One region of the Providencia rettgeri genome, then DNA from elsewhere that is predicted to be linked to it. Evidence: predicted binding sites of a transcription regulator. Region 1 holds the regulator's gene; each other region holds the start of a gene.
What was found. Region 1 encodes Fur, which represses iron uptake genes when iron is present. Its sites were predicted from a motif close to ATAATAATGAGAACNACTATCAA; they were not measured.

Region 1 (7,601 bases):
ACACCCTTTTAGCAATTATAGACATGGCAAAAGAACAAACTGATCGTACTACTCTGGATTTGTTCGCTGAGGAACGAAGGCCTGGGCGACCGAAGACAAGCCCGCTATCACGGGATGAACAATTGAGGATCAACAAACGCAATCAATTAAAACGCGATAAAGTGAAAGGGTTGCGCCGAGTTGAACTTAAACTAAATGAAGAAGCTGTTGCTGTACTCAATCAGTTAGCTGAAGAAAAAAATATAAGCCGTAGTGAATTGATAGAAGAAATTTTGATGTCTCAACTACAACAGGTGGATGAGACGTTATGCAAATAGTGTTCTCTTAATAAATCACACAAATTTGACAGACTTATAAAGGTTTTTTCGCCAGAATAAGGCGTAAAATTCTATTTTATTTTCGTTCTAAATGAGTTCTAGAAGTTGAGAAATTCCTTCTTTCTCTCTTAGAAAAACAAGAGGTTAATCAGTTTATGGCAGTCATCGGTATTTTCTTCGGAAGTGATACAGGTAACACAGAAAATATTGCCAAAATGATCCAAGAAAGATTAGGCAAAGACGTAGCAGAAGTTCATGATATTGCTAAGTGCAGTAAAGAAGATATTGAAGCTTTTGATATTCTACTTCTTGGTATTCCAACTTGGTATTACGGCGAAGCACAATGTGATTGGGATGACTTTTTCCCAACGTTAGAAGAAATTGATTTTGAAGGTAAGCTTGTCGCCCTATTTGGTTGCGGAGACCAAGAAGACTACGCAGAATATTTCTGTGATGCGATGGGCACCATTCGCGATATCATCGAACCTCGTGGTGCGGTGATTGTGGGTCACTGGCCAACTGAAGGCTACCACTTTGAAGTTTCAAAAGGTATGGCAGATGATAACCACTTTATCGGCTTAGCGATCGATGAAGACCGTCAACCCGAATTGACTGATGAACGTGTTGATGCATGGGTCAAACAAATCTCTGAAGAAATGTCATTAGCTGAAATTCTTGGTTAACCGATTAAAAACAGACTTGGCTCTTAAGCTGGGAGCTTTCCCAGGCAAAATGCATCCTAAAGGGGCATGAGGCAGTCTAGAATAATCGATTAACTATCCTAATTGGATAGACTTATAAGAGATTATCAAAATAATGAGACAATGCATGGTTTCTATTTTTATTTTCCATGCCTATAATTGTAAATCAGTTTAGAAGACAACTGGATCTATGTTAAAAATGTTTCGTTATTGTTAAATTTATGATTTAAGATACAGGACAAACCCGCATGACAGACAACAATAAAGCATTGAAAAATGCTGGACTCAAAGTCACTCTTCCAAGACTCAAGATTTTGGAAGTACTTCAGGAGCCTGAGTGCCACCACGTCAGTGCGGAAGATCTCTATAAAAAGCTGATTGATATGGGCGAAGAGATCGGGCTAGCGACTGTATACCGTGTATTGAACCAATTTGATGATGCAGGTATCGTTACGCGCCATAATTTCGAGGGTGGAAAATCCGTATTTGAATTAACTCAGCAGCATCACCATGACCACTTAATCTGCTTAGATTGTGGTAAAGTGATTGAGTTTACTGATGAATCGATTGAAACTCGCCAAAAAAATATCGCTGCTCGCCACGGTATTAAGTTGTCTAACCACAGCTTATACTTGTATGGTCACTGTGCTGATGGTGATTGCCGCGATAACGCTGACGCACACGAAGCAAAAGAGTAATGAATTAATCACCATCATATCGTCATGGTGAACTATTTTGCAAAAGCCTGATAGCAACTGTTATCAGGCTTTTTTATTATATTCAATCCACGGATAATCAATTTTTTCGTGATACTCAGCACATTTTTCTTATTCATTTTCTGTTTATCACTAAAATATGTTATTAATGTGAAACATTGAAGTGTTCCATAATAAGTTGCAATTCACTTCAAATCCTTTATATTATCGATTGATAAATATACCTTCTTAATTTGAGAACATTTACTGTGATATCATAGCAATACATAAAGTTAACGGAATATACTTTGTATCTATTTTTCATATAAATGCCATATAATTTATCTTATAGCGTCTAAAATAAGCTCAGTATACTAGTATCAAAATTTTTTATTTTTGAATCTAATAAACAAGAAAAGTGTAATAAAAAAGTAAAAATACATTTTTATTGTGTAATTACTGTATTTTTAACTAGACTTACTTGGTTCGCTCTCGTGTTTCGTAAGAGATTAACTGATGAAAAAAACATACTTCTTTATTAATACGAGTTTTTTCTTCTGGTTTCTTACTTTAATAGGATGGTTCTTTAGTCATACTGCCATCACCTTATTTTCATTTGTATTATCAATACTGTTTTTGATCTTATACTTCAATCAAAAAAAGGTAAGTAAAATGTTCACCAAAAGACAAAACAAACAAACCATTGAAGAAACCCCTGCAATTCCTGAACCTGAAGTTGTTTCTAAGGTAGAAGAACACGTTATGATATCAACACCAACCCTTAGTGAAGAAAAATCGAATACGATTATCTCAAGAGATGTGATATTTGAAGGTAATATTACATCCAATGAGCAAGTACATATTTATGGCAAGGTGATTGGTAATATCACTGGAAAAGAGAATACTGTGAAAGTCATGCTTAATGGACAAGTTACAGGTAACATTAGTTGTAAGGAATTGATTATTAATGGTCGAGTCGAAGGTGAGTGTGTTTCTGATTCCATTAGCATTGAAAATAATGGCGAAATCCATGGCACAATTCACTACAGCAGCTTATCGATTAAAAAAGGCGGTATTCTTTCAGGACAAGCGAATGTGAAAAATAGTGCCTCTCATACTGAGAAAATCACTCAATTAAAAGATAAAGCAAAGCTTGATGCCCCTTTCATCAAAAATAATGACGATAAAGGAATCGCTTCTTTATAAAAGCCCATCCATTTTCCTCTAAGAAACTCGAAGAAAGTTATTATGAAAATAAAAATAAGGTGAATACAATCCACCTTATTTTTAATTTTCAATCCTTTAATATACGTATATTTCCTTATTTTATTTAACGTTTGATATTATGTTTATATGCTATGTGTATTTGAGTTGGCTACCCTCGTAGTTATTACAAAGGTAACCACTACCTAGTTAACTATTCTATTAATTAAAAAACAGTAAATGGCATCATAACCATAAACTTGATATCTTTTTCATCTTGGAAGATATTGCCATAACCACCGCCATAGCTAGGAATATCGGTATGGTTATCATACTTGGTGAAATGTAATTTAAACAGTGTGTCTTTTGCTCGACCTGTTTGTACCGTATATAAAATATCAAAGTTCCACGCACTTTCTTTTAAACGCACATCTTGAGCATATTGGGAATTTGTACTTGGCTTAGCATCCCAACCATAAATATAGGATGTGCCCACTTTCCAACCAGCAAGATCCCAGTTTTTTAAGTCGTACATTACCCCTGCATACACTGCTTTTTCATTATTAGCATTCCAATCTGAGCGGCCATCCCACCAAATATCCATACGCCCATTCGATGTTGCCCAACCGGGTGTCATACGCTGCAAGAAATAACCTTGGTTACCTTCTGCTTTTACATAAGTTCCTTCAACTTTAAAATCAAACTCTTCATAGGTATAGCCAAATGTCATCGCTTGCAACCAAGCTAAGCCGTCATAAACATCATTGACTCCACCATCTGAAACTTTATCTTTTGCCCCATAGAATTGGTATGACAGGCGCAAATCCCGTTCTGCTACAGGTACCGCGTATGAAACCTTAGCAAAATACTGATCCATATAGTCTTTCGCTTGACCATAAGCCCCTTCTAACACCAAATTGTTTTTAAAATCGTATTTAAACCCAATGGAGTGCAAATAACTGATCCCTGTTTTGCCATCCGCTTCACGAAAATCATACATTGAACGGTACCACGGTGCTTTATAGCGATCTGTCCACATATAGGACATACTCAACTCACCGTTACGCTCAAAATCAAATACCCCACCAACTTCTAAACCGCGATAAGTCCCCGGCATATAGCTCCAATGTGAAGCTAACAAAGTCTGACCCGTTGGCTGAATATATCCCCCTCTTCCCCAGAAAGGGCCGTATTTCAGTTTCGCGGCAGCTTTGTAAAACGTCACACCACTGCGGTCACCCGTCCATTTTTCATCCCAACGGGATTTCGCATCACTAAAACCAATTTCATTGGGGGCCGCAGGGCCGCTATTTGATAATTCGATTGCGGTAAAACCCGCTAAATCTAGACCAACGACATCTTGAAAATAACCAGATGAAAAGTCTAGGCTAGCATTGAATGTAGAGTGTTTCAGATTGTCTGCATACTTTTTATATTTATCGCTATTAGGATCTAAATCCTTACGGGAACGATCCCTTTGCCAATAATAAAGCCCTCCCGTAAGTTTTGAATCTTCAAGGAATTGTTCAGCATATGTAATCGGCTGATATGCGATAGGCAACAACGCAATTGCGATTTTTAAGACGAGCAACTTCCTGCCAGTATTGACATATTTATTAACCATTCTTGTATTCCTCTAATATTTTTTATGTTTTATTATTCGGCCGAAATACGATTTAACGATCCATTTAAATCTAAATATTCACAGCAACTTATGTTACTTGTGATGCAATTAGCCTATTTTTTGCGACGCGAATTATCAACACAGATACTGGCTTTGTTGCCAAAATATGATCGGTGGCACATTAATTTTAATTAACTGTCACTGTCATAGATGATGACTTTGGAAGGGTGGCTGTTAACCAATTGATTTAATGCGAAAATAAAAACGAAATAACAGAATTTTCCATTCAGATTAAATTAAATAAATTGCTAACTAATGAGTAATTTTTTCGAATACGGCCATTTTTGAGGGAAGCCTATCACCACATTGACATTAAAAATTGAGTTCGCCCCGAAAATTCCCACTGACTTTCACAGACTCACTTCAATTTGTCTTTAAATATGTTTGTTTCTTATTTAGCCTCATTTGCCATAAAACTAACGGGGTACAGAAACCTGTACCCCGCGATCTAACTATCCATACTCATTGTATTTAATACTTCTCAAATAGGGCTTGGATTTTTTGTGGATCTTTAGTCTCAGTCAACGCTAACTGTAATAATACACGCGCTTTTTGCGGATTTAACCTTTCAGATGCCACAAAGCCATATAGGTTATCATCAACCTCGGCATTACGTGTGGTGTAGCCCGTTGGCACGCGGCTTGCACGTACTACCACCACATCTTCTTTGGCAGCTTTCGCTAGTGCATCAAATACCGTTTTATACATGTTGCCATTACCCACACCTGCACTGACAATCCCCTCTACCCCTTCCTCTCTTAACGCTTTAACAGGGGCGGCTGATGCATTGGCATAGTTATATACGATACCAACTGCTGGTAATTTATCTAATTGACTCACATCGAACACCGCTTTATCACCCCGGGGTTGAGGTGCTTGGAAATATGTCACTTTACCATCATGAATAAAGCCTTCTGCGCCTGCGTTAACCGCATCAAATGCCTGCACTTCTGTGGTACTCATCTTCATAACATTACGACCTTGAATGACTTTATCATTCATCGCCATTAGCACGCCGCGATCACCCGCTGATTTATCTGTGGCTAGCACCACTGCATTATACAAATTAAGCGGACCATCTGCCCCCAGTGCAGTGGATGGACGCATTGCGCCAACTAATACAATCGGCTTCTTACAATAGGTCGTTAAATCAAGGAAATAGGCAGTCTCTTCTAGCGTATCTGTTCCGTGGGTGATCACAAATCCATCCGTTTTATCGCAATTTTGGTTAATTTTTTTCGCTAACGTCAACCAAACTTGGTCATTCATATCTTGCGAACCGATATTCACTAATTGCTCACCAGTTAAGTTGGCGATTTTTTTGGTTTCTGGCACGGCATTAATCAAAGCATCAATACCCACTTTACCGGATTGGTAACTGGAAGAAGTCGCAGAGTCTCCGCCTCCAGCGATCGTTCCTCCCGTCGCGAGTACCGTAATATTTGGCTGAGCAATCGCTGATACGGCAAACAGTGAAACCAGTGTCGCGAGCAGCGCTTTATTTCTGTTTTTCATCTTATTTTCCTTTCATTAATAAACTTCAGTTATTATGTGTATTTATGCTGACTTTTGTGTGATCTATATAATTATTTTAGGATAAATAATGGATTTTAAGATGATTTATCTATGAGTGAATAAAAAGCGTGAGGCTTTTGGCAAAAATCCGTATTATAGCCCGTTTGAAACACGCTATTCACAAGTGACTGACAATGAGCCAAACATTTATTCCCGGCAAAGATGCCGCTCTTGAAGATTCCATCGAAGCATTCCAAACCAAATTAAAAAAATTGGGGTTTGATATTGAAGAAGCGTCATGGTTAAACCCTGTACCAAACGTTTGGTCAGTACATATTCGCGATAAAGAGTGCCCTCTTTGTTTTACCAATGGTAAAGGGGCGAGCAAAAAAGCAGCTTTAGCCTCTGCCCTTGGTGAATATTTTGAACGTTTATCAACTAACTACTTCTTTGCTGACTTCTACTTGGGTAAATCCATTTCACAGGGTGATTTTGTTCATTATCCAAATGAAAAATGGTTCCCACTGACAGAGGATGACAGCTTACCTGAAGGTTTGCTAGACAGTCGTTTGATTAAATTTTATGACCCTGATAATGCCTTGGCAGCAAGCCAACTGATCGATCTGCAATCAGGCAACGAAGAACGCGGTATTTGCGCACTACCATTTACCCGCCAATCCGATGGCAAAACAGTATATATTCCAATGAATATTGTTGGGAACTTATACGTTTCTAACGGAATGTCTGCGGGTAACACAGCAAATGAAGCTCGGGTACAAGGGCTTTCTGAAGTGTTCGAACGCTTTGTAAAAAATAAAATCATTGCACAAAGCATTAGCTTGCCAACCATCCCTGTTGAGGTGATGGCACGTTATCCAAGCGTTGTTGAAGCGATTGATACCCTTGAAAAAGAAGGTTTTCCAATTTTCTGCTACGATGCCTCATTAGGTGGGAAATACCCAGTGATTTGCGTGGTGTTATTTAACCCACAAAATGGAACCTGTTTCGCCTCATTTGGTGCACATCCTGACTTTGGCGTAGCACTGGAGCGAACCGTCACAGAATTATTGCAAGGACGCGGCTTAAAAGACTTAGACGTGTTTAACGCACCGACATTCGATGATGAAGAAGTGGCTGAGCATACCAACCTTGAAACACATTTTATTGATTCAAGTGGTTTAATTAGCTGGGATCTGTTCAAAGACGATGCTGACTATGCCTTTGCAGATTGGAGCTTCAAGGGGACGACACAAGAAGAGTTTGCAACGCTTATCCAGATCTTCAATACGTTGGATGCCGAAGTTTATATTGCGGATTACAATCATTTAGGTGTGTACGCATGTCGTATTTTAGTGCCTGGCATGTCAGATATCTATCCTGTTGAAGATTTGCATATTGCCAATAACGCAATGGGGGCTTACTTACGCGATACCATTATCGGTTTACCTGATAGTCAATGGGAAAAACAGGACTATCTTGCTCTGAT
Region 2 (7,601 bases), 920 kb from region 1:
CTTTCAATAACCTAACCTGTTGATATATAAAAATATTTCAGCAAGCATCCATTTATCCCTTCTCATCTTTTGCGATAGAAAAATTGTCTTCAACACATCTAGTGAGTACCACATAATTTAGCCGCAGCTTCTTTCAAGGGCAAAACTCGCTCTTCAACACTTTTTGTAGTCTCAATTGGTTTAAGTAGTACCTCAACCGGCTGGCCTTTGATTTCTTTTCTCTCCATTTGTGTTGCGGCTATATCATTCAATGGGTACTGCATTAATGTGGCAGGATTGATCACCACCAGCGCACCATTACTCCGGCATTCCAACATCACCTCTTCACGGGTAAATGGCCAATCGTCACCGAATTGTTTTTTACTAACTGATGTTAAAGGGGCTGCAAAAGCAGTACCAATTGCCCCGCCAACCAATAATAAGCAAATAATAAGTTTAGATTTCATCAGAATAACCTTGTTCAACGAGTGCGATAATAGTGGGATATTATCAGATAAATAGAGAGGGTTGACTACACAGGTTGATAAGTAGCAAAAATGGCTACCGCTAAAATTGCCATAGTGCCAAGCAGTAATTCAACCCAGCTATTAATAATCAAGTAATTAACGAGCCCTTTTTGCTTAACCCGTGGCACGATATAATAACGATTAATAGATGCTAGCAATATCATTCCTATAACCAATATAACCTTAAACCATAACAATGATTGGTATTCCGAGCCTGAATACACCATCGGCCATTGTGGTAAAATTGTTATCGCACTAACCACACCGGTCAGGATCACCAAAACCACCGCAATGTGTCCATAACCCGAGAAGCGTTTCATGGTGTTAATAATTTGCCCATCCATTCCAGCGGCAAGTTCACGTTTGTTACGCAAAAACTGTATACAGATTAAGAATGGCCATAAACCACCAAACCAATAGGCTGCACTCATCAGATGAACAAATTGATTAAAACGATAAAAAGCACCAATGGCTCCATCATGCATTGCCGCATGGCCGATAAGGGCATGTGATCCAAGGATAAGAATAGAAAGAATTAAGACCAAATGCAGACGCAATTTTATTGGTTTAATAAATAAAACTACCAGTAAAATAACCGACAATATTAATTCCCAGCGCCAAATTTGACCAAACGAAGTCCCTAACACGCCTTGCCAGATATCCCAGTCAGTCGCATCCTCCCAACCTTCTCCCATTAATCCGGCTTGCGATAACATCCAGGCCCAAACGGTCACAACAGTGATAACCGCGCAGAAATGAATGCCTTTATTCAAATAACGGCTAATCAGGTAACTGAATTGCCCACAACTTAGCAAAGCCGCAAATATTGACATTCCACACATCAATATTGCAGCGATAAAATGAATAAATCGAATTAAGGTATAAAATGCTTCAAGTGACATACTATTTCACTGTAAAGCTATAGGTCCCTTTTGTTTTATGACCATCAACTGAAACAACGCTCCAGTTTACATCGTACTTACCTGAAGTAAGTTTGTCTTCTACGGGGACGATCACTTTGGTGTCGTTAGTTGGATCTAATGCGGCCTTCCCGGTTTTGATCATGTTTTTTTCAGGGCCAATAATAGAGACTTTGGTAAAATTAACTTCAATCCCTTCCGAAAAACTTAAGGTGATTGATTCAGGTGTTTGTTCAACCGCGGCACCTTCCGCAGGAAGTTGATCTTTTAAATGTGCATGAGCGAACGCTTGCTGGAAAGACATCCCTAAAAATAACACAGCAACCGCACTCAGTTTACGCCATGAAGATTTAATATGGGTAATTGGCATAGTAACCTCTTAATTTGCAGGTGAATTTAGAATATTTGCCAATCATTATACGGAAAAAAACATTTTATGCCGCTTAAAAACAGGATTTGCCCCTTATCCTGTGAGTTTTCACACAAAATGAAAAGAAAAAGGCTTATGAACATTGAAATTAATCGCTTGTGTCCATAAGCCTAACAAGGTTTTATACGTAAAATAGAGAGAACGCGCGTTGTTCCCCTAAGCGCAACGAAAAATTAAACGTGCGTAGTTGCAGACAGATTTTTTAAATCTTTATCCAGTAAGAATAACGCTTTACCAGACTCACCCACCATATCCAGCTTATCCAATACAGATTTAAATAATTTCTCTTCTTCGTGCTGCTCTGCAACATACCATTGCAGGAAGTTAAACGTTGAATAATCTTGCGTGGACATTGCTAAATGCGCTAACTTGTTAATTTCACGTGTAATTAATTGTTCATGTTCATATGTTTGAGTGAACACATCGGAAATGGATTTAAAATCAACAGGTGGAGCTGCAATTTGGCCCAATAATGGCAGAGCCCCTGTATCGCTAAGGTAATCAAACAAACGCTGCATATGTTCCATTTCTTCTTGAGAATGCGCTTTTAGAAAGGCCGCTGCGCCTTCATAACCTTTGTCGCTACACCAAGCGCTCATTTGCAAATAAAGATTTGCAGAATAAAACTCAAGATTTAATTGTTCGTTTAATTTTTTGACCATATCAGTAGTTAACATATTTTTACCTTAATGTTTAAATATTCCTGAGGCTATTATGCACAGTATTACAATAATTAAAACCCCAAAACATTCTGAACACAAAAAAATCCAATTTACTGATTATTAATAACTTTTGTTAAAAACAATAATAATCAATCTCATTATCTTTCACTGTTTTTAAAGTCTGTAATTAAATATAAAGCTATATTATTTTGATGTTATTTTCACGCGCTTTTATACAAAGAATTGAGACTTTTTCTCATTTAATCGCTACAATATCCCTAAGTCCCATTTAGTGATATTTAGTGATAGAGAATTAAAATGAGCCACAATCTTGCTTTATTACCCAAAGATGAAATGGACAAGGTGAATGTTGACTTATTGGCATCTGGTGTCGCGTTTAAAGAACGCTATAACATTGCCATCATTGCCGAAGCTGTTGAACGGGAACAACCTGAGCATTTAAGGGAATACTTTAGAGAGCGGCTAGTTTATTACCGCCAGTTATCGCAAAATTTCTCTCGGTTACCTTACGAGCCCAAAAATCGTTAAAAACAAAGCAGTGAAAAGCACTCTTTTTCGATCCTAAACCAATTTATGAGCAACAAAAAACCCCAGTAAATGGGGTTGAGGTTGTCGGCAAAGTGGGATAATACGTAGTTTTCCCCACTTTGTGTTATCAAGGAAAATCAACATATTGATTTTCCTTGTTTATCTTCAATAACCTAACCAGTCTGATTGACAGTGATAAAACTATTTAGTCGTGTTGTAGGTTATAGTGCTATTTTGGCAATCCACCGATACAGCGTAATGTAAATCCGATTTAGCCCCTCTGACGACTAACGGTACGGTATACCCTGTATCTGTCTTCGTTACCTCATTATCATTGACCCAAGCAACCGCCTTTTTACCTAATGCGGCTTTTTCTTCCGTCCAGCGAGGTAACCGATTATGCATAAAATCATTTTTGACCTGAGCTGCAATTTGCGATTCCGTTAACGCACCACAACTTACAAACGGTGCAGCTTTACCTTCTTCCTTGTTAACACTTAATGCGAACGAACTAAAAACAAGCGCACAAGCCCCTACTGCTATAGCCATTTTTTTATTCGCTTCCATACTCTCCTCCGGTACCTATTGTTAGGTGAAGATTTTGATTAGTTTAGTTGCTCATTTAAGCCTATAAGAAGGTGTTAAATTTGCCAGTTATCTGTGAGTTATTCTCTAACGACATTGATATACAGAATGACTTAACTAATATTAATCTACCAGATTTGTACATTAATGTTAATAGTATGTTTGCTTATTATTAATTTTCATCCTCAAAACGCACGTGAACTTGTTCTTTATCTTGATGTTTTTCACGGATCTCTTGGGCCACCAATGCGATTGCTTCTCCACTGCTCATTCCATTAGCCATTAATTGATGAATTTTCTCCACCGCGTCTTGCTGTTCTTCATGATTAAGTGCAGGAATTCCTGATAACATGGTTTAAACCTCATTAATAAAAGACTAAAATCACTAAATAAGATTTTAACATCTCTTCGAATATTAAGATAAGAATATCTGTTAGTCTGGTTAGGGGCAGCTTTTTAATATCATGCTTCATTCAAATAATCGTCAATCTGCGTGATTGACACATTCAGCAACTTTTTGGCATTGTTTTTTGACCTTTTAACGGTAAAAATCAGCAGGGAAAATAAACAGCCTCTCGGATCACTTGCAAAGAAATATACATATCACCATGATTATTAATAAAATTCAGTTACCTTATAGCCCAAATGCGGCAATCGATTATTTTACGCCTCTCGCACACCAACCTTGGGCGATGTTACTGCATTCAGGTCGTGCCGAACATTCACATAACCGTTTTGATATTATTGTTGCTGATCCCGTTGCTACACTGACATCTAATCAAACACAAACAATAATCACAGAATTAAATCAAGAGCCTATTATTTCAGACGCCTCACCCTTTACCCTGCTCCAAGCTCAGCTTGATAAACACCATGCCAGTCAAATATTGGATAATACCTTGCCGTTTAATGGCGGCGCTTTAGGCATTTGGAGTTATGATCTCGGTCGCCGTATTGAAAAAATCCCAGAACTTGCAAAAACTGAATTAAAGTTCCCCGATATGGCAGTGGGTATCTATTTATGGGCACTCATTGTTGATCACCAAGACAAAACCGTCACATTAATTAGCCATGATGATGCAGAGGCGCGGCTGACTTGGCTTCAAAGCCAAAAAGTACCCCGTAAAAATAAATTTAAACTCAGCTCACCGTGGCAATCCAACATGACAGAAAGTGAATACCAGCAAAATATTGCTCGTATCCATGAGTATTTACGTAACGGGGATTGTTATCAAATCAATCTAGCGCAGCGTTTTAAAGCCAAATATAAAGGTGATGAATGGAATGCGTTCCTTGCGTTGCTCGAACGCAACGGCGCGCCATTCTCGTCCTTTATACGTCTGCCTGAAAATGCCGTGATCAGCATTTCCCCTGAGCGCTTCATTTTATTACAAGATGGTGATATCCAAACCCGTCCAATTAAAGGCACATTACCACGTTTAGACAATGCACAAGAGGATTTAGCACAGGCAGAAAAACTGGCAAACTCCCCGAAAGATCGCGCTGAAAACGTGATGATTGTCGATTTACTGCGTAATGATATTGGTCGAGTTGCAAAACCTGGCACAGTCAATGTCCCTGAATTATTTGTGGTTGAACCATTCCCTGCGGTTCACCACTTAGTGAGCACAATTACTGCACGATTAGATAGTCCTTACCAAGCCACTGATTTATTACGGGCTTGTTTTCCTGGAGGTTCGATAACGGGAGCCCCTAAAATTCGTGCGATGGAAATTATCGAGGAATTAGAACCTCATCGCCGACATGGATATTGTGGCGCAATAGGCTATATTAGTTTCTGTGGCAATATGGATACCAATATTGCCATTCGCACTTTATTGACTTATAAAAAGCAAATTTACTGTTGGGCAGGCGGGGGTATTGTAGCAGACAGCCAAGCAGACAAAGAATATCAAGAGACATTTGATAAACTCAGTCTTATTCTACCTCTATTAGGAGCATTAAATTCGGATGACCGAGCTGAATAACTTTATTAACCGTTTTCAGTTTACTTTACCGACAACCCGTCAGCCTTTGCGCCAGACGGGTAAATCGGCTGCGGTTTTGCTGCCGATCATTAATAAGCCTAAGCCAACCTTATTGTTAACCGAACGCTCGCCATTTTTACGCTCCCATGCCGGGCAAGTCGCCTTTCCCGGTGGCGCTAAAGATCCCGAAGATGGTTCTTTAATCCATACTGCGCTGCGTGAAGCCTATGAAGAAGTCGCTATTCCGCCAGAAAAAGTCAAAGTATTAGGGCAATTAGCGCCGTTACAAAGTTATGGCGGTTATGAAGTGACCCCGATTGTTGGCTTACTACCTAATAATATTCGCTATCAAGCCAATCCAAGTGAAGTCGCATCCATTTTTGAGGTTCCACTATTTGATGCATTATCACTGCATCAACATAAATATGTGGATATCAAACGATCTGGGCGTAAAAATCGCATTTTTTTCTATTGGTATAACGACCACTTGGTTTGGGGATTGACCGCCTCCATCCTTCACCAGTTAGCATTACAGCTTGATTCATTATGACAACATCATTCACCAGTTAAATACAATTTTACAGCTAAAAATTTTACATTTATTTTTATCTACTTCCCTATCATTCCTAATTCCGCCAACATGGCTGTATAAATTTCAAGCAAAACACAAGCAGATTGTGCTATTTACAATCAATTATTCCTAAGCAACTACCTTATTTCAAAAAATACTTTAAACTTACTGGTTAACACTACTAAATAACAGTAAAGTAGCGCCTTTTAAAATAAAGCACTCTATTTTCATCTTTTTTTTAAGGAGTCCTGCGTGATAAGCGTTTTCGACATGTTTAAAGTGGGCATTGGCCCGTCAAGCTCTCATACCGTTGGTCCAATGAAAGCTGGGAAAGAATTTGTCGATGATTTAGTGAGCAAAAATCTCCTGCCTACCGTCACTCGAATTTCTGTTGACGTCTATGGATCATTATCGCTTACTGGTAAAGGGCACCATACTGATATCGCCATTATTATGGGGCTAGCAGGTAATTTACCTGCCACCGTTGACATTGAATCTATTCCAACCTTTATTAAAACGGTTGAAGACACTGAAAAGTTGCCTTTAGCTAATGGAGCCCAACTAGTTGATTTTCCACGTGAAGGTGGAATGAATTTCCGTCAAGATAACCTTGCGTTACACGAAAATGGTATGACCATACATGCTTTTGCTGGGAATGACGAAATTTATACCAAAACCTATTATTCAATTGGTGGCGGCTTTATTGTCGATGAAGAACACTTTGGTGAATCAACCGTCGATAGCAAACCTGTGTCCTACCCATTCAATTCAGCAAATGAATTACTGCTTAATTGCAAAAAATCAGGTCTCTCCATTTCTAGCCTGATGATGAAAAATGAGCTCGACCTTCACTCAAAAGAAGAGATCGACGCCTACTTTGCGGATGTGTGGCACACCATGCAAGCCTGTATCGAACGCGGCTTAAACACCGAGGGTGTGCTCCCAGGGCCATTACGTGTACCTCGGCGTGCCCCCGCATTAAACCGTATTGTGACCTCTTCGAGTAAACTATCAAATGACCCAATGAATGTCATTGACCTTATTAATATGTACGCCCTTGCGGTTAATGAGGAAAATGCGGCAGGTGGACGAGTCGTTACCGCCCCCACCAATGGTGCATGCGGAATTGTTCCTGCTGTACTGGCTTATTATAACCACTGCATTGAACCTGTTACGCCAGAGCTTTACCTCCGTTATTTCTTGGCATCGGGGGCGATTGGTATTCTTTATAAGATGAATGCCTCGATTTCAGGTGCTGAAGTTGGTTGCCAAGGGGAAGTGGGTGTTGCTTGTTCAATGGCAGCAGCAGGTCTTGCTGAATTACTCGGCGGTAGCCCAGAACAAGTGTGTATTGCCGCCGAAATTGGTATGGAGCACAACTTAGGTCTTA
Region 3 (7,601 bases), 1.4 Mb from region 1:
ACTACAAAGCAACTATCAAGCCCTAAAAATTACCAACCAATCAGATAGCCACATCACACCATCACAAAAATTTGACGACGAAAATTCAAATTTAAATACTCAACACCAATTGAATAACAATGAAATATCCTCAGCTCATCTAGCAGAATTAGCGCAGTTGAAAACAGAAGTGTCTATGCTTGAATCAGAGGTAGAACAATTAAAAAGCGAACGACAAAAGAGTCACAATAAGTTGAATGAATTACAAAGTAAAAGGCTAGCAGGACGTAATCTTAATTTAAAAATACAGGTTAATAACGATGACTATGTTAAAAACCAAGGGTTTCAAGCTGCGATAAAAAATGAAAATGCCTAATGTGGAATTAGGCATTGCTTACTTTGCTAAGCAATAAATTAACCCCGTTTGCCAAATAAACGGTGGCTGAACTCTTCAATGCGATGATTATCGAGGCGATTTTGCATGGTTAGGCTCCAACTCGCAGATAACCCCGCTGCGCTAAGGAGCCTTTTATATAACTGTGTATCATAAGGGGCGTGAAATGCGATCATTATCGCCTCTTGTACGGATATATCACTGTTACGGCTCAATAACGTTAGCGGTGAATTGGCACTGACATTTCCCGTTTTAATCACGCGATACAGCCATCCACAACGACCGTTGTCTTGCATAATCTGGGCAAAGTTTTCCACACCCGTCAACCCATTTAGCTTATAACAAGGGGAACGGGGCTGCGTTACCTGAATTCGCGCATCTCCCCACGCATAAATATCACCGATAAATACATTCTCTTCGGTCATCCCAACAGTGGATATATTTTCGCCAAACGCTGATGCAATAAACAAATCGTCTTGCTCAGGATAAGCATTCAACCAAAATTGATAATGATCACGAGGGTAGTGACAAAGCGCTCTATCAGGGCCACCGTGAAAACGCTTTTCTGCCTGCTCATCCCCCTCTAACCCGAGTTGTCCTAGCATTAATAAACCATCTACTGGGTGTTTATAAATAGCACTTTGACCGCAAGATTGTGTTGCTTGAACTTTACCGATAAAGACTTGAGGTAGGAATGACATTAGCCACGCTCCACATAGATGAGTAACGAAGGCTTCATCATAAAGAATGCTGATCGAGATAACAATCAAATGGACAGGAATAAAAAAGGCGCAGCATCATTGACGCTACGCCCATTCTCGACTTAGTGACAAAGTCTAATTATTTAGCTTTTGATGCAAAACGCGCCGCTGCTTCGTCCCAGTTAACTACGGACCAGAACGCTTTAATGTAATCAGGGCGACGGTTTTGATATTTCAGGTAGTATGCGTGTTCCCACACATCTAAACCAATGATTGGGTAACCTGAAGCGCCAGAGATGGCTTCTCCCATTAATGGGCTGTCTTGGTTAGCAGTAGATACAACGGCTAATTTGCCGTCATCTTTCAGAACCAGCCACGCCCAGCCTGAACCAAAACGAGTTGCTGCGGCTTTTTCAAACAGCTCTTTGAATGCATCAACGCTACCAAAATCACGCTCGATAGCTGCTTTTAAGTCGCCTTTTAATTCAGTATTTAATTTCAAACCTTTCCAGAACATACTGTGGTTTGAGTGACCACCCGCGTTGTTACGCACAAAAGTACGTTGATCAGCAGGAACTTGGTCTAATTTTTGAATTAGAACGTCAATATCAAGACCCGCTAATTCAGGTAATTTTTCTAACGCCGTGTTGGTGTTAGTCACATAGGTTTGATGATGCTTAGTGTGGTGGATTTCCATGGTTTGTTTGTCAAAATGTGGTTCCAACGCATCATAAGCATAAGGTAAAGCAGGTAATGTATAACTCATTTAATTGTCTCCAGTGACGTAAATACCACTATGTTTCTCATTTTCACCACAAGGTTCATAGGGTATAGCACTTGCGTAGTTTCGCACCTTGTGAATTTCTTTCTATTATAGTTATTTTACTGTTAATGAAAATCATTATCAAATCCATAAAAAAAATGTGGTCTTTTGCATTCCCTATGAGAATTCGTTTATACAGTAACTAATACCAATATCCCCATGGTTTGTTTTTCTTTTCATCCAACATTTATAATATTTTTAGATTTATACTCCAATATGCCATTTAGCATCAAATGATAATTCTGCAAATATCATTACAATTAATACGTGATCTTCCGCTCAAAAGAAAAACAAATTTATATTTCATGCTTTAGTTAACTGTTTTTTGACATAATATTAACATCTGCAAGGAGATAATAATATGACTCAAATAACTAAACATCCCGTTCCTGCTGAAATTGCAAAAAATGCCCTGATTACTGAACAACAGTATCACGATGAGTACCAACGTTCGATTCAAGACCCTGAAGGATTTTGGGGCGAAAAAGGAAAAATCGTTGATTGGATTAAACCGTACACCCGTGTCAAAAATACCTCTTTTGACCCCGGACATATCGATATCCGTTGGTTTGAAGATGGAACATTAAATTTAAGTGCAAACTGTTTGGATCGCCATTTAGCTGAAAAAGGCGACCAAGTCGCGATTATTTGGGAAGGCGATGACCCATCATCGTCAAAAAATGTCACTTACCGTGAACTGCATCATGATGTTAGCCAGTTCGCTAACGTTTTAAAGAAATACGGCATCCGTAAAGGTGATGTCGTGGCGATTTATATGCCAATGGTAGTAGAAGCAGCTGTCGCCATGCTAGCGTGTGCACGAATTGGCGCTATCCATACCGTCATTTTCGCAGGGTTCTCCCCTGAGGCGGTCTCTGGTCGCGTGATTGACTGTAAAGCGAAACTGATTATCACTGCTGACGAAGGCTTACGTGCTGGCCGTGCTATCCCGCTGAAAAAGAATGTGGATGACGCATTAACCAATCCACACGTGACCACCGTTGCAAATGTGATTGTTTATCAACGCACAGGCAATGTGCCAAGCTGGGTCGAAGGGCGTGACTTATGGTGGCATGATATTACGAAAGGTGTTAGTGCCGATTGTCCACCAGAAGAAATGCGAGCAGAAGATCCGCTGTTCATTCTATATACCTCAGGCTCAACAGGTAAACCTAAAGGGGTACTCCACACCACTGGCGGTTATTTGGTCTATGCCACACTCACATTTAAATACACCTTTGACTATCACCCCGGTGAGGTGTATTGGTGTACCGCCGATGTAGGTTGGGTAACAGGTCATAGTTACTTACTGTATGGGCCATTATCTAATGGCGCAAAAACGGTAATGTTTGAAGGTGTGCCAAATTACCCATCTGTTAACCGAATGAGTCAAGTCGTTGATAAACACCAAGTCAATATTCTTTATACCGCACCAACGGCTATTCGTGCATTAATGGCAGAGGGTGATAAAGCCATTGAAGGTACAGACCGTAGCTCACTGCGTATTCTTGGCTCTGTGGGGGAACCTATTAACCCTGAAGCATGGGAATGGTTCTACAAGAAAATTGGTAATAGCCGCTGCCCAGTGGTTGATACATGGTGGCAAACCGAAACAGGTGGTTTTATGATCACACCACTACCAGGTGCAACTATGTTAAAACCAGGTTCCGCCACATTACCTTTCTTCGGTGTACGCCCTGCGCTAGTGGATAACCTAGGTGAACCGATGGAAGGGGCAACCGAAGGTAACTTAGTTATTGTTGATTCTTGGCCGGGTCAAGCCCGTACTTTATTTGGCGACCACGAACGCTTCGAGCAAACCTATTTTTCAACCTTTAAAGGCATGTACTTTAGTGGAGACGGAGCTCGTCGTGATGAAGATGGTTATTACTGGATCACGGGTCGTGTTGACGATGTATTGAATATTTCGGGTCACCGTTTAGGTACCGCAGAAATAGAATCAGCACTCGTTGCGCATCCACAAGTAGCGGAAGCTGCGGTAGTCGGTATTCCTCATAATATTAAGGGGCAGGCAATCTATGCCTATGTCACATTAATATCTGGGGTTGAGCCTTCACCTGAACTCTATACTGAGGTTCGCAATTGGGTACGTAAAGAAATCGGTCCAATTGCAACGCCAGATGTTCTTCACTGGACGGATTCATTACCAAAAACCCGTTCCGGTAAAATTATGCGCCGTATCCTACGAAAAATTGCATCAGGAGACACTAGCAACTTTGGAGATACCTCCACGCTAGCAGATCCAGGAGTTGTCGAAAAATTACTCGAAGAAAAACAATCTATGAGTATGTCATAGCTTAAATAGCTTAAAAAGGCCGTCTGATAGCGGCCTTCATATAAATACTCAAAATCTTTAAAAGCGCAGAATTGAGATGCGAAATGACCCTAGAAAATATCTGGGTAATTAGCTACAGCCAATTTTCTGTCATTTTAAAGAGAATAGAGTACCAATAATACAATAACAGAGGAGAACTCTGATGAATGCTACTGCTTACGAAAAGGTAGAGGATAACCCTCGCTTTAAAGAACTGGTTAGAAAACGTAGTCGCTTTTCATGGTTGTTATCAATAATAACGCTTGTCCTGTATGTTGGTTTTATTTTTCTTATCGCTTTTGATCCTAGCTGGTTAGGTACACCAATAACGGAAGGTTCATATATCACTCGAGGGATCCCTGTAGGTGTTGGGCTGATCGTCATTTCATTTTTACTCACAGGACTCTATGTTATCCGTGCAAATGGTGAATACGACCGTTTAACGACCGAAATTTTAAACGAGGTAGAAAAATGAAATATTTGCTCTCACTCATTCTCTTTTTTACCTCATCAATGGCGTTTTCCGACGCATTGACAGGGGATGTTGAACGCCAGCCTGTCAATATTCAGGCCATTATCATGTTCTTACTGTTCGTCGGCTTTACCTTATATATCACTTATTGGGCGTCAAAAAGAACGCGTTCTCGCTCTGACTACTATACAGCAGGTGGGAAAATTACAGGCTTCCAAAACGGGATGGCAATCGCTGGTGACTTTATGTCTGCCGCTTCCTTCTTAGGGATCTCCGCTCTAGTTTATACATCTGGCTATGATGGCTTGATTTACTCAATTGGCTTCTTAATTGGCTGGCCGATCATTCTATTCTTAATTGCCGAGCGCTTACGTAACTTAGGTCGCTATACTTTCGCTGACGTTGCATCTTACCGGTTAAAACAAAGACCCATACGTATCCTATCTGCAATAGGTTCGCTGGTCGTGGTCGCACTCTACCTCATTGCTCAAATGGTGGGGGCCGGTAAATTAATCGAATTATTATTCGGCCTTAATTACCACGTTGCGGTCGTTATTGTGGGTATCTTGATGGTGCTGTATGTTCTATTTGGTGGAATGTTAGCAACCACATGGGTGCAAATCATCAAAGCTATTTTATTATTAGCTGGTGCGACATTCATGGCGGTAATGGTCATGAAGCATGTCGGTTTTAACTTTAATACCCTATTTAAAGAAGCGGTCGCCGTTCATAAAAATGGCATTGCCATTATGAGCCCTGGAGGGCTTGTTTCCGACCCAATCTCTGCCTTATCACTTGGCCTAGCCTTGATGTTTGGTACAGCCGGTCTTCCTCATATTATTATGCGCTTCTTCACCGTCAGTGATGCAAAAGAAGCCCGCAAGAGCGTGTTCTATGCAACAGGATTTATCGGTTACTTCTACATATTAACCTTTATTATTGGCTTTGGTGCGATTGTCCTTGTCAGCTCAAACCCTGCATTTAAAGATGCTGCGGGTGCACTGATTGGCGGTACCAATATGGCGGCTGTGCACCTTGCTGACGCTGTTGGCGGTAACTTCTTCCTTGGCTTTATTTCTGCTGTTGCCTTCGCCACCATCCTTGCGGTTGTTGCAGGATTAACACTCGCAGGGGCTTCTGCGGTATCTCATGACCTTTATGCGATGGCAATGAAAAATGGCAAGGCAGACGAAAGAGACGAATTACGAGTCTCAAAAATTACAGTTGTCGTCTTAGGCTTTGTTGCTATTGGTCTTGGTATTTTATTTGAAAAACAAAATATTGCCTTTATGGTTGGCTTAGCCTTCTCCATCGCTGCAAGCTGTAACTTCCCGATTATTTTACTATCTATGTACTGGCGCAAACTCACCACTCGCGGCGCATTAGCTGGGGGTTGGTTAGGGCTGATTACTGCCGTTGTCTTGATGATCCTAGGACCAACGATTTGGGTCAGTATTCTTCACCATGAAAAACCAATCTATCCATATGAATATCCTGCATTCTTCTCCATGATTGTTGCATTCGTTGCCTCTTGGTTATTCTCTGTGACTGATAACTCAGAGCAAGGAAAAATGGAAAGAGAACGCTTTAAAGAACAGTTTGTCCGTTCACAAATTGGCTTGGGTATTGAACAAGGAAAATCTCACTAAAGCGCACCTTATTGCCACACCAAACGGCTCAAAACATCGAGCCGTTTTTTATTGCTTTCAAAGAACAGTGATGAGTTCTATAGACCTATTAACATGAAGGAAAACGATGTTAAAACCTCTTCTGCTCACCACAAATAAAAACGAAATAATATGGCGTTACAATAGCGTTGCACATAGTGCAAAAATCGCAATAAAAAACACTTTTAGCCGATGTAAGAGCAAATAAAGTGAGAATGCCACTTAGGGGCTATTTATCTTTGCTGCTGATTTTTACCGCTAAAAAAGTCAAAAAATAATCCAAAAAGTGAAAAATGTACCCGTCGTGGCTGACTGATGACGATTTAAATCAACTATTGTCCCTAAACGCTATCCTACGGGTTCGATTAAAGCACGTTTCACTCATTTAATGCTCCATTGAGAGGCTCTTGCCTTGCCTAAAATGGCTTTAATTCGAATAAAAATTGACCATCCACGTTCAACAGCCCCTACTGACTAAGAATTTTAAGCAAAAAAAACCTTCTTTCTACAAAGAGAAAAGAAGGTATTTATAATATTTAAGGATTTATTTTTGTTTTCGTTATTCGTTGCTATCTTGTGTAGTATTGCTTTTCTACATTAACCCACTCTTCTACAAGTGAGTAAAACTCAACTGAATTTACTTTTCTCTCTTCCTGTAATTTTTGAAATTCTTGCTTATTTTTCGGGGTATAACGAGACAGTAGCTGGTCTAATACAATATGTTTATCTGCAAATCGAGAACTTAATTTTAACGTTTTAAACAGTACTGCGGTAATAACTGCACTGACCGCTAACATACCGACAACGGACACAAAGCTATAATCAATTCCAACGAAATTTCTCACGGCATTTAGCAATAAAAATGGGACAAAAAACATCACTAATAAAGCAAGAATCGTTGCCCCATCTTGGCCATTATTAAATTCATTCTCTTTTTGTTTATTCACACAAAGAATTTGGTCAAAAATTTTGTGATTAGCGCTTTTGGAATTATTCATGTGATCCACCTTTGGCACACAGATATTGTTTACAAGAAATACCATGCAATAGGGTATAACTTGCTGATTCGGACCTATCTTTCATATCAAGATGCGAATTTCTTTCCTTTGAAAATTTCACTTATAAGCAAACTTCATCGATAACCTGATATCTGGATACGCCATTAACTGTTTTAAAATAGTATAAATGTAAGCAAATGAAACATCAATTTAACAATTTTTATATAAAAAA
Region 4 (7,601 bases), 2.1 Mb from region 1:
GAATTAAATTCAGTGATACACTGAAAGAGCAAAACGATGATATCGCCAAAGAAGATTATGCTCAAAAATTTGATGCGGATTACGTCTTAATGACTGGGGAACTGAGTGCCTTAATCGCGCGCTTAATTGATGTTCTTGGCGGCGAAGCAGAACACTAATTCCTTTCGATTTTCCTTTTGTTATCTCACTATGGCAACTCACTAAACAGTCAGTTGCCATTTCTTTTTAGACCCCGCTTGCATAGCCACAATTAAGTCATTGACTGGTTGTGGGATCTCTGGTTGATTAAATTACAACCCTGTAACAAATTGACTTTAGTTTTAAATTTGTTAAATAAAAATAATAAATAGCGGCCTCCATTATTGGAGTTATGGTCAATATTCTATCGAAGGAATAGTCATGAAAGAGCTTATCGAACCTGAAGTGGATGAAAATTCATTAGTTACCTTACAAAAAGTGACTGCGGATAACTTCTCTGAAATTTGCCTACTTAGCCATACATTGAGTGAAGCGCAACGTAACATGGTCGCTGATAATGCTTACTCAATGGTAGAGGCTCAATTTTCAGACTGTGCGTGGTATAGGGGAATTTACGCAGATGATACTCCCGTTGGATTTATCATGCTGCATTCTGGTTTAGATGACGACGAGCTCGAATATGATGGCATCATGCTTTGGCGCTTTATGATAGCGGAGCCCTATCAAAAATTAGGGTTTGGTCGCGAAGCATTAATTCAAGTGATACGTTATCTGAAAAAGAAAGGCTATCCGCGCCTTTATAATAGCTGCGGTGAAGGGGAAGAAAGCCCATTTGAGTTCTATAAAAAGCTTGGTTTTGTTCCAACGGGTGCTTATATGGATGACGAATGTGAGTTGGTTCTAGATATTACGAATTGGCAAGAACAAGAAGAGTAAGCGCACTCTCGGTATTCAGTGCTCTGGCTTATAGGTCGCTTTATTCAATATATGTAGGGTGTCACTAAAATACCCTACATAATAAACCCATTATCGCCTATCCCCACCGTGCTCAACCTTTTGTTTTATAGGTCGATTTAATAGCGTTAAGGCATCACTCAGATACCCTAAATAATAAACGCGCTATCGCCCATCCCCTCTGTGCTCAACTCTCTGTTTTATAGGTCGATTTAATAGAGTTAAGGTATCCCTCAGATACCCTAAATAATAAACGCGCTATCGCCTATCCCCTCTGTGCTCAACCTTCGGTTTTATCGGTTGATTTAATAGCGTTAAGGTATCCCTCAGATACCCTAAATAATAAACGCGCTATCGCCTATCCCCTCTGTGCTCAACCTTCGGTTTTATCGGTCAATTTAATAGCGTTAAGGTATCACTCAGATACCCTAAATAATAAACACGCTATCGCCTATCCCCACCGTGCTCAACTCTCTGTTTTATAGGTCGATTTAATAGCGTTAAGGTATCACTCAGATACCCTACATAATAAACGCGCTATCGCCTATCCCCACCGTGCTCAACTCTCTGTTTTATAGGTCGATTTAATAGAGTTAAGGTATCACTCAGATACCCTAAATAATAAACGCGCTATCGCCTATCCCCTCTGTGCTCAACTCTCTGTTTTATAGGTCGATTTAATGTATCACTCAGATACCCTAAATAATTCGAGTTGTAGCTAGGCGACAAGCGAACCGAGCCCTAGGAGCATACAAAAGTATGTGACTAGGGGCGGTGAGTGCAGTCAACAACGCTACAACACGAAGTATGACGGGTATCCGTTACTTTTGGATAAGATAACGTATAGTCGGTCCATCTTGTTGGATATCCAAAACAGTATAACCATAGTTTTTTGCATCTAGCGGAATATTATTAATCGATTGTGGACAGTCGCTCACCACTTCCAAAATTTCACCGCTTTTTAGTGATGGCATCGCTTCTAATGTCGCTACTGCTGGGTATGGGCAAGGTTCTCCTACCATATCTAAACGATAATCAGGAATGATCTCTTTGTTACTCATACTGCCTCCGCAGATGTTTGCGTTGAATTTTGTGTACGTTTACGGAAAAAGTGTTTTTCCCAGACTAACATCAGCACAAAAGCCACAGCTAATAATGCATACGTTACTAATAAGCCACCTTGCGGTCCGAAGGTCTCTAATAAATTCACTTTATCAAAATCGGTTGCTAACCAAGGGCCTAAATCATCCCAATAATATGCCAAAACAGTTGCACCGATAATATTACCGAAGCCAACCCACCAATAGTGAACCTGCCCTTCCACTGCGCGATACATCCAACCTGTTTCACAGCCACCTGCAAGGACAATACCAAAACCAAATAGTAAGCCACCAATCACTGCATTTGGTCCCGCCCATAAAATTTTAGGTGTAGCACCTAGTTGGACGTAACTGAAGATCCCAATCGCACTGACTGCCATCCCAATAATAATCGCTTTAGCCATGTGAGTTCGGCCAGTGATCCATAAGTCGCGAAAAGCGGAAGTAAAACAAATCTGTGCACGTTCAATCAATAGACCAAAGCCAATTCCGCAGAGGATAGCAAAGCCCATTACAGGTGAATCAAGTAAAGTATAAAAACCCCATGCTAATGCTAGCGTAAAAATAATCATCCCTAACTTAAAGCGTCGTTTAGCCACATCGTGATTTTGCGTTAATGGTGATGCTGCACTGACTTTCTTCAGTTTAACTGGGATCCTAAACATAGGCATCAATGTAAACTTGGCACCGAAATATGATCCGACTGCGGTTGCCACCGCAAAATACCACGCGTGTAGCGAAAACTGAGGGATCCCAGTAAAAAATGCCGCTAAATTACATCCCATTGCTAAACGTGCGCCAAATCCAGCAATAATACCGCCTAGAATAGCTTGGAAAATACGAATACGGTGCTGTGGCATCCGTAGTTTAATATTATTTGCCCAAAGTGCAGCAGCAAAGCACCCCGCAAACATCCCAATGATCATGACACCATCAATACGATCTAGAGGAGTGCCTTCAAAACCAATGACTTTGAAATAGCCCCATGTTTCAGGATGTGCGCCAAAAAGCTGCATGATGTGCCCGCCCCAGCGAGTAAACTCCCCCGTGACTGCCCAAAATGTGCCCGTTAGGCCGAAATAGTAGGTTGATAAAATACCGGCAGCAATAACAGCAGGTAAAGGTTTCCAAAAAGCGATGAGATAGTGAGATTTGAAATCAGACCAAGTCATTGTTACATCCAATTTATTCACGCCAGATCCTGGCAGAGAAACTCGCCGTTGTATAATTATCTTTATAAATTGTTATATCGATGCCCCACAGCGAAGTGAAAATATCATACGCTGATATTTTTTTTCGTGAAGTGCTTTCGTTGAAAAATAAGGAAAAGATTGATTTTATGCATAACAGCACTCATTTAGTACTAACTGGCTAGCCATTTCTCTTTAACTAGGCGGCTTACCTAGAGGCTGTTTATGCTGTAAAATATCCATACAAAAAAAAGCGTTATCTTAATGATAACGCTGGAAATGTAGTCTTATTTTATCTATAGAGGAGTATAATATGAAATTACCGTTTCCGGCTTCGTTTGCTATGTGTAGTCTGTAGTCAGCCCATTTGACTCCAGTAATAACATTCATGTTGACTTAAAAATACAATATTCTATCTGAGTTATCTAATTAAGTAATTATATCTATTTTTAACATAAAGCCTATTTTTTGCTAATTCAAATTTAATTTAAAAAGCAGCAATGGCTTTATTATTTCCCTAGCATTAGTCAAATTTAAAAATAAACAGCTCGACATAATAAAGTATTAAAAAGTATTTCTAAATGTTATTGATTGCATTATAGCCCAACATTTAGGTTGCGCAAGTGTTTTTTTATGCAACTTAATAAGTTCAAGAAAACACAAAAAACAAATAAAAATCAACATATTGAGGGATAATGGCAAAATAAAGCCCCTATAGTTAAGATATTACAAACTATTTACATTTGTCCGTGTGATCTTTCTCTTTATTAATTGTTTTATATTTAAATTAATTATATTTATATTATCTTAAGAGATCATTTTAGGTTAAAATATATTTAATCAGTGCTCACCACTCCAATTGCATAAAAATTGTTTACATAATTTTTATTATACTACTAGCTAAAAACAATAAGCTTTTTATTTACCTCTATATATTCATCCCGTGAAAAATAATTTTTTCTATGAAAAACAATTAGTTTATCTATTTTCTAACCACTTAAATTATCCATATAGTTTCTATGGTAATATTATTATACTGGCAAAATTGTCGTAACTTATAACCCTCCTAAATAAAATGGTTTATTTCTCGTTATGTTTTACCGTCAAGGTAACATCAAAAATAGTCAAATATGCCATATTTAAAACCACATTAAGCTGCATTTTCAATAAAAATCATTATCAAAAAAAGAAACCAAACTTATATTTAAGCTAAAAAAATAACGTCAGAATTCGGTCTTACTCAATCAATTGATTTGAAATAAGAAAGAAAACACTCCAAATACATTAGTTTTATTAATGCTTTTTGGGTGTTTTTGCTCTATCTCGCCACCAAATACTCTTTTTTAGAGTAGTTTACATATACGCTGGGCTTTTCTTCCCCCAGCAGATACCAACGAAAAGCGTTAAAATAGGATAAAAATCTATTAATAATGATGAAATCATACAAATAAATATGACATAGCGCAGGATAAATAACATCCGATAGGAAAATCAGATAACTACAGAGTCAATTTTGGGTGATTTTTTGTTCTATTAATAAAAAACGCGCTTTACCATTAGAGATAAAACGCGTTATGACGACTTGTACTATTGATACCGACTATTTAGAAGTCGTTGCTTCCATCCCCACTAAGCCGATTTTCAGGTAACCCGACTGACGCAATGCATTCATCACATCCATCATTGTTTCATAATCAACACTCTTATCTGCTTGGAAGAAAATCGTTGTTTCTTTATTTGCATTTGTCGCTTGATCAAGCGTGGCAGAAAGCTGCTCTTTCGATACGGCTTGATCACCAATAAAGAGTTGACTATCGGCTTTAACGGTTAAAAATACAGGTTTTTCTGGCCGTGGCTGAGGCTTCGCTGTTGAAGCAGGCAAGTCGACCTTAATATCAACTGTAGCCAATGGTGCCGCGACCATAAAGATAATCAATAAAACTAACATCACATCGATAAACGGTGTCACGTTAATTTCATGCATTTCACCGCTATCATCTTGTTCGTCACCTAAACGCATTGCCATAATAATTACCTTGCTTTGCTATTTGCCAGATCAAGATCACGCCCTAATAATAATGCAGACTGTGCAGCTACATCCCCTACCTGACCACGGTAGTTATTAATCATTCTGGCGAAAATGTTATAAATGACAACCGCAGGGATCGCAGCAATAAGACCAATTGCCGTTGCAAGAAGCGCTTCTGCGATACCTGGAGCAACCACCGCCAAGTTAGTCGTTTGTGAGTGTGCAATTCCAATAAAGCTATTCATGATGCCCCATACCGTCCCAAATAAACCAACAAATGGAGAAATCGCACCAATGGTCGCTAAGTAGCCATTACCACGCCCCATATACCGGCTAATTGAGGCCACCGCCCTTTCAAGACGGAATGACGTACGTTCTTTTGTGCCAGCTAAATCGGTGCTATTCGCAGATAAAGCTCTTTCTGACACGGCTTCATTAAGCAACATACGTGTAATACTGTTTCCTTTGAAACCTTCGGCAATTTTCACTGCTTCATCTAGAGATTTTACCTCAGCAATCGCATTAGCTTCGCCTTTTAAACGACGGCGTGCGACTAAAATTTCAAGACCTTTAGAGAAGAAGAGCGCCCAAGTAATGACTGATGCAATCACCAAACCTATCATCACCGTCTTTACCACGTTATCCGCATTTTGGTACATCCCCCAAACGGATAGATCCTGATCGAATCCCCCCGTTGGCGCTTCTGTAGCAATGCTAATATTTTCATTCACAACGGTGGTATTCTCTGTTGGCTCAGAAGATACGGGGGCAACTTCAGCATTTGGTGTTGTAGTCGGAGTTGCTGAATTTGCAGCAGATGTCGATGGTGTATTTTGAGACGCAGCTGGTGTTGTTGCAGGTGTTGTTTCAGCGACTGCCGTCCCCATCAAGCCGAACGCCAATAGAATAGAAGCTGTTAGTTTACGCATCAGTTGGCCTTTACTCTCTTTTTAGTGTTGTATAAAAAAATTCATATCGATGATTTTGCCATTCATCGACTAACCTTTAAAAGCGAAATTTAACTCGCGCTGTTCGTCTCTTTTCACAAAGACGGTGCTGATGATATCAAAGACAGCGCGAATTGATAGTAATTATCATTAGTATTCACGATTTTTTTCATTTTTTTGTTCTCAAACCATAAAGACCTCGCCTATTCCACGGGTATTTGTTCCCGATAAAAGCATTCGATGGATACATGGGCTACCCCTTTTCTATACAAATGCAATTATTCAACTTTGCAATACTGAAGAAAACTCAAGTTACATTTCACTGAGAATGCTTTAACTTCATAGTATATATGCCTTTAGGTAGACGAAATTTAACACAATAAAGGAAAGATCATGGCAAACGTAAAACCAGAAACCCAATTAGTGCACATTGGTCGGAACCCTAAATTTACACAAAAAGCGGTAAATCCCGTTATTCAACGGGCGTCTTCGATTATCTTCGATACTCTTGCAGAAAAACGTCATGCGACGCGGCATCGTGCTAATGGTGTTCTTTTTTATGGTCGCCGTGGTACACAAACTCATTTTGCTTTCCAAGAGGCCATGACAGAATTAGAAGCGGGAGCGGGTTGTGTTCTCTACCCATCAGGTGCTGCTGCTATCACCAATGCAATCTTATCATTCATTTCCGCAGGTGAGCACATTTTAGTCACAGGTTCCGCTTATGATCCAACCCAGAATTTTTGTGATCAGATTTTAACTAAGCTAAATATTGAAACGACCTACTTTGATCCACTTGTAGGTGAAAAGATTGCCGATTTAATTCAACCCAACACACGTATCGTATTTTTAGAATCGCCAGGGTCAATCACCATGGAAGTTCATGATTTACCGGCTATCGTTAAAGCTGTGCGTGATAAATCCCCTGAAATTATTATTATGATTGATAATACATGGGCTGCCGGTGTCTTACTCAAGCCCTTATTATTCGATGTAGATATTTCAATACAATCCGCAACAAAATACATTAATGGACATTCTGATGGCATGTTAGGGGTCGCAGTGGCAAATAAGCGCTGTATCGAAACCTTACGTGAAAACTCCTATCTACTTGGGCAAACGGCGGATCCAGACACGGTTTATATGGCCAATCGCGGATTACACACCTTAGCTACACGGCTAAAACAGCACCAAGAAAACAGCATACAAGTAGCAAACTGGCTACAGACGCGCCCTGAGGTGGAACAGGTTTTCCACCCAGCATTACCCTCTTCACCGGGTCATGAATTTTTCATTCGTGACTTTTCAGGCAGTAACGGCTTATTTTCTTTTCAACTTAAGTCACGCCTATCCACAGAACAATTCGCCGCCTTTATTGAAAATTTAGCCCATTTCAAAATGG

Region 2: ftnA (non-heme ferritin) is a predicted target of Fur. The motif match lies at 2,661-2,683, and genes of this name have one in related genera.
Region 3: sodA (superoxide dismutase [Mn]) is a predicted target of Fur. The motif match lies at 1,960-1,982, and genes of this name have one in related genera.
Region 4: exbB (tonB-system energizer ExbB) is a predicted target of Fur. The motif match lies at 6,334-6,356, and genes of this name have one in related genera.

Annotation. Positions count from the first base shown of each region.
Region 1 covers NZ_CP163512.1:2,262,622-2,270,222, forward strand. The annotation lists gene ybfE (LexA regulated protein) at 24-317, shown strand; gene fldA (flavodoxin FldA) at 473-1,000, shown strand; gene fur (ferric iron uptake transcriptional regulator) at 1,267-1,716, shown strand; gene AB6N04_RS10260 (polymer-forming cytoskeletal protein) at 2,386-2,919, shown strand; gene AB6N04_RS10265 (OprD family outer membrane porin) at 3,143-4,540, opposite strand; gene ansB (L-asparaginase 2) at 5,072-6,115, opposite strand; gene ycaO (30S ribosomal protein S12 methylthiotransferase accessory factor YcaO) at 6,310-7,601, shown strand, end outside.
Region 2 covers NZ_CP163512.1:1,341,381-1,348,981, reverse strand. The annotation lists gene AB6N04_RS06080 (DUF2511 domain-containing protein) at 99-446, opposite strand; gene copD (copper homeostasis membrane protein CopD) at 512-1,408, opposite strand; gene copC (copper homeostasis periplasmic binding protein CopC) at 1,410-1,796, opposite strand; gene ftnA (non-heme ferritin) at 2,030-2,533, opposite strand; gene AB6N04_RS06060 (DNA polymerase III subunit theta) at 2,837-3,067, shown strand; gene yebF (protein YebF) at 3,269-3,634, opposite strand; gene AB6N04_RS06050 (YoaH family protein) at 3,825-4,004, opposite strand; gene pabB (aminodeoxychorismate synthase component 1) at 4,261-5,640, shown strand; gene AB6N04_RS06040 (CoA pyrophosphatase) at 5,624-6,190, shown strand; gene AB6N04_RS06035 (L-serine ammonia-lyase) at 6,464-7,601, shown strand, end outside.
Region 3 covers NZ_CP163512.1:3,650,903-3,658,503, reverse strand. The annotation lists gene AB6N04_RS16785 (hypothetical protein) at 1-355, shown strand, start outside; gene yiiM (6-hydroxyaminopurine reductase) at 394-1,074, opposite strand; gene sodA (superoxide dismutase [Mn]) at 1,214-1,840, opposite strand; gene acs (acetate--CoA ligase) at 2,259-4,214, shown strand; gene AB6N04_RS16765 (DUF485 domain-containing protein) at 4,396-4,707, shown strand; gene actP (cation/acetate symporter ActP) at 4,704-6,353, shown strand; gene AB6N04_RS16755 (hypothetical protein) at 6,941-7,369, opposite strand.
Region 4 covers NZ_CP163512.1:6,164-13,764, reverse strand. The annotation lists gene rdgC (recombination-associated protein RdgC) at 1-158, shown strand, start outside; gene AB6N04_RS00050 (GNAT family N-acetyltransferase) at 400-915, shown strand; gene yedF (sulfurtransferase-like selenium metabolism protein YedF) at 1,755-1,994, opposite strand; gene yedE (selenium metabolism membrane protein YedE/FdhT) at 1,991-3,205, opposite strand; gene exbD (TonB system transport protein ExbD) at 4,824-5,249, opposite strand; gene exbB (tonB-system energizer ExbB) at 5,255-6,181, opposite strand; gene metC (cystathionine beta-lyase) at 6,593-7,601, shown strand, end outside.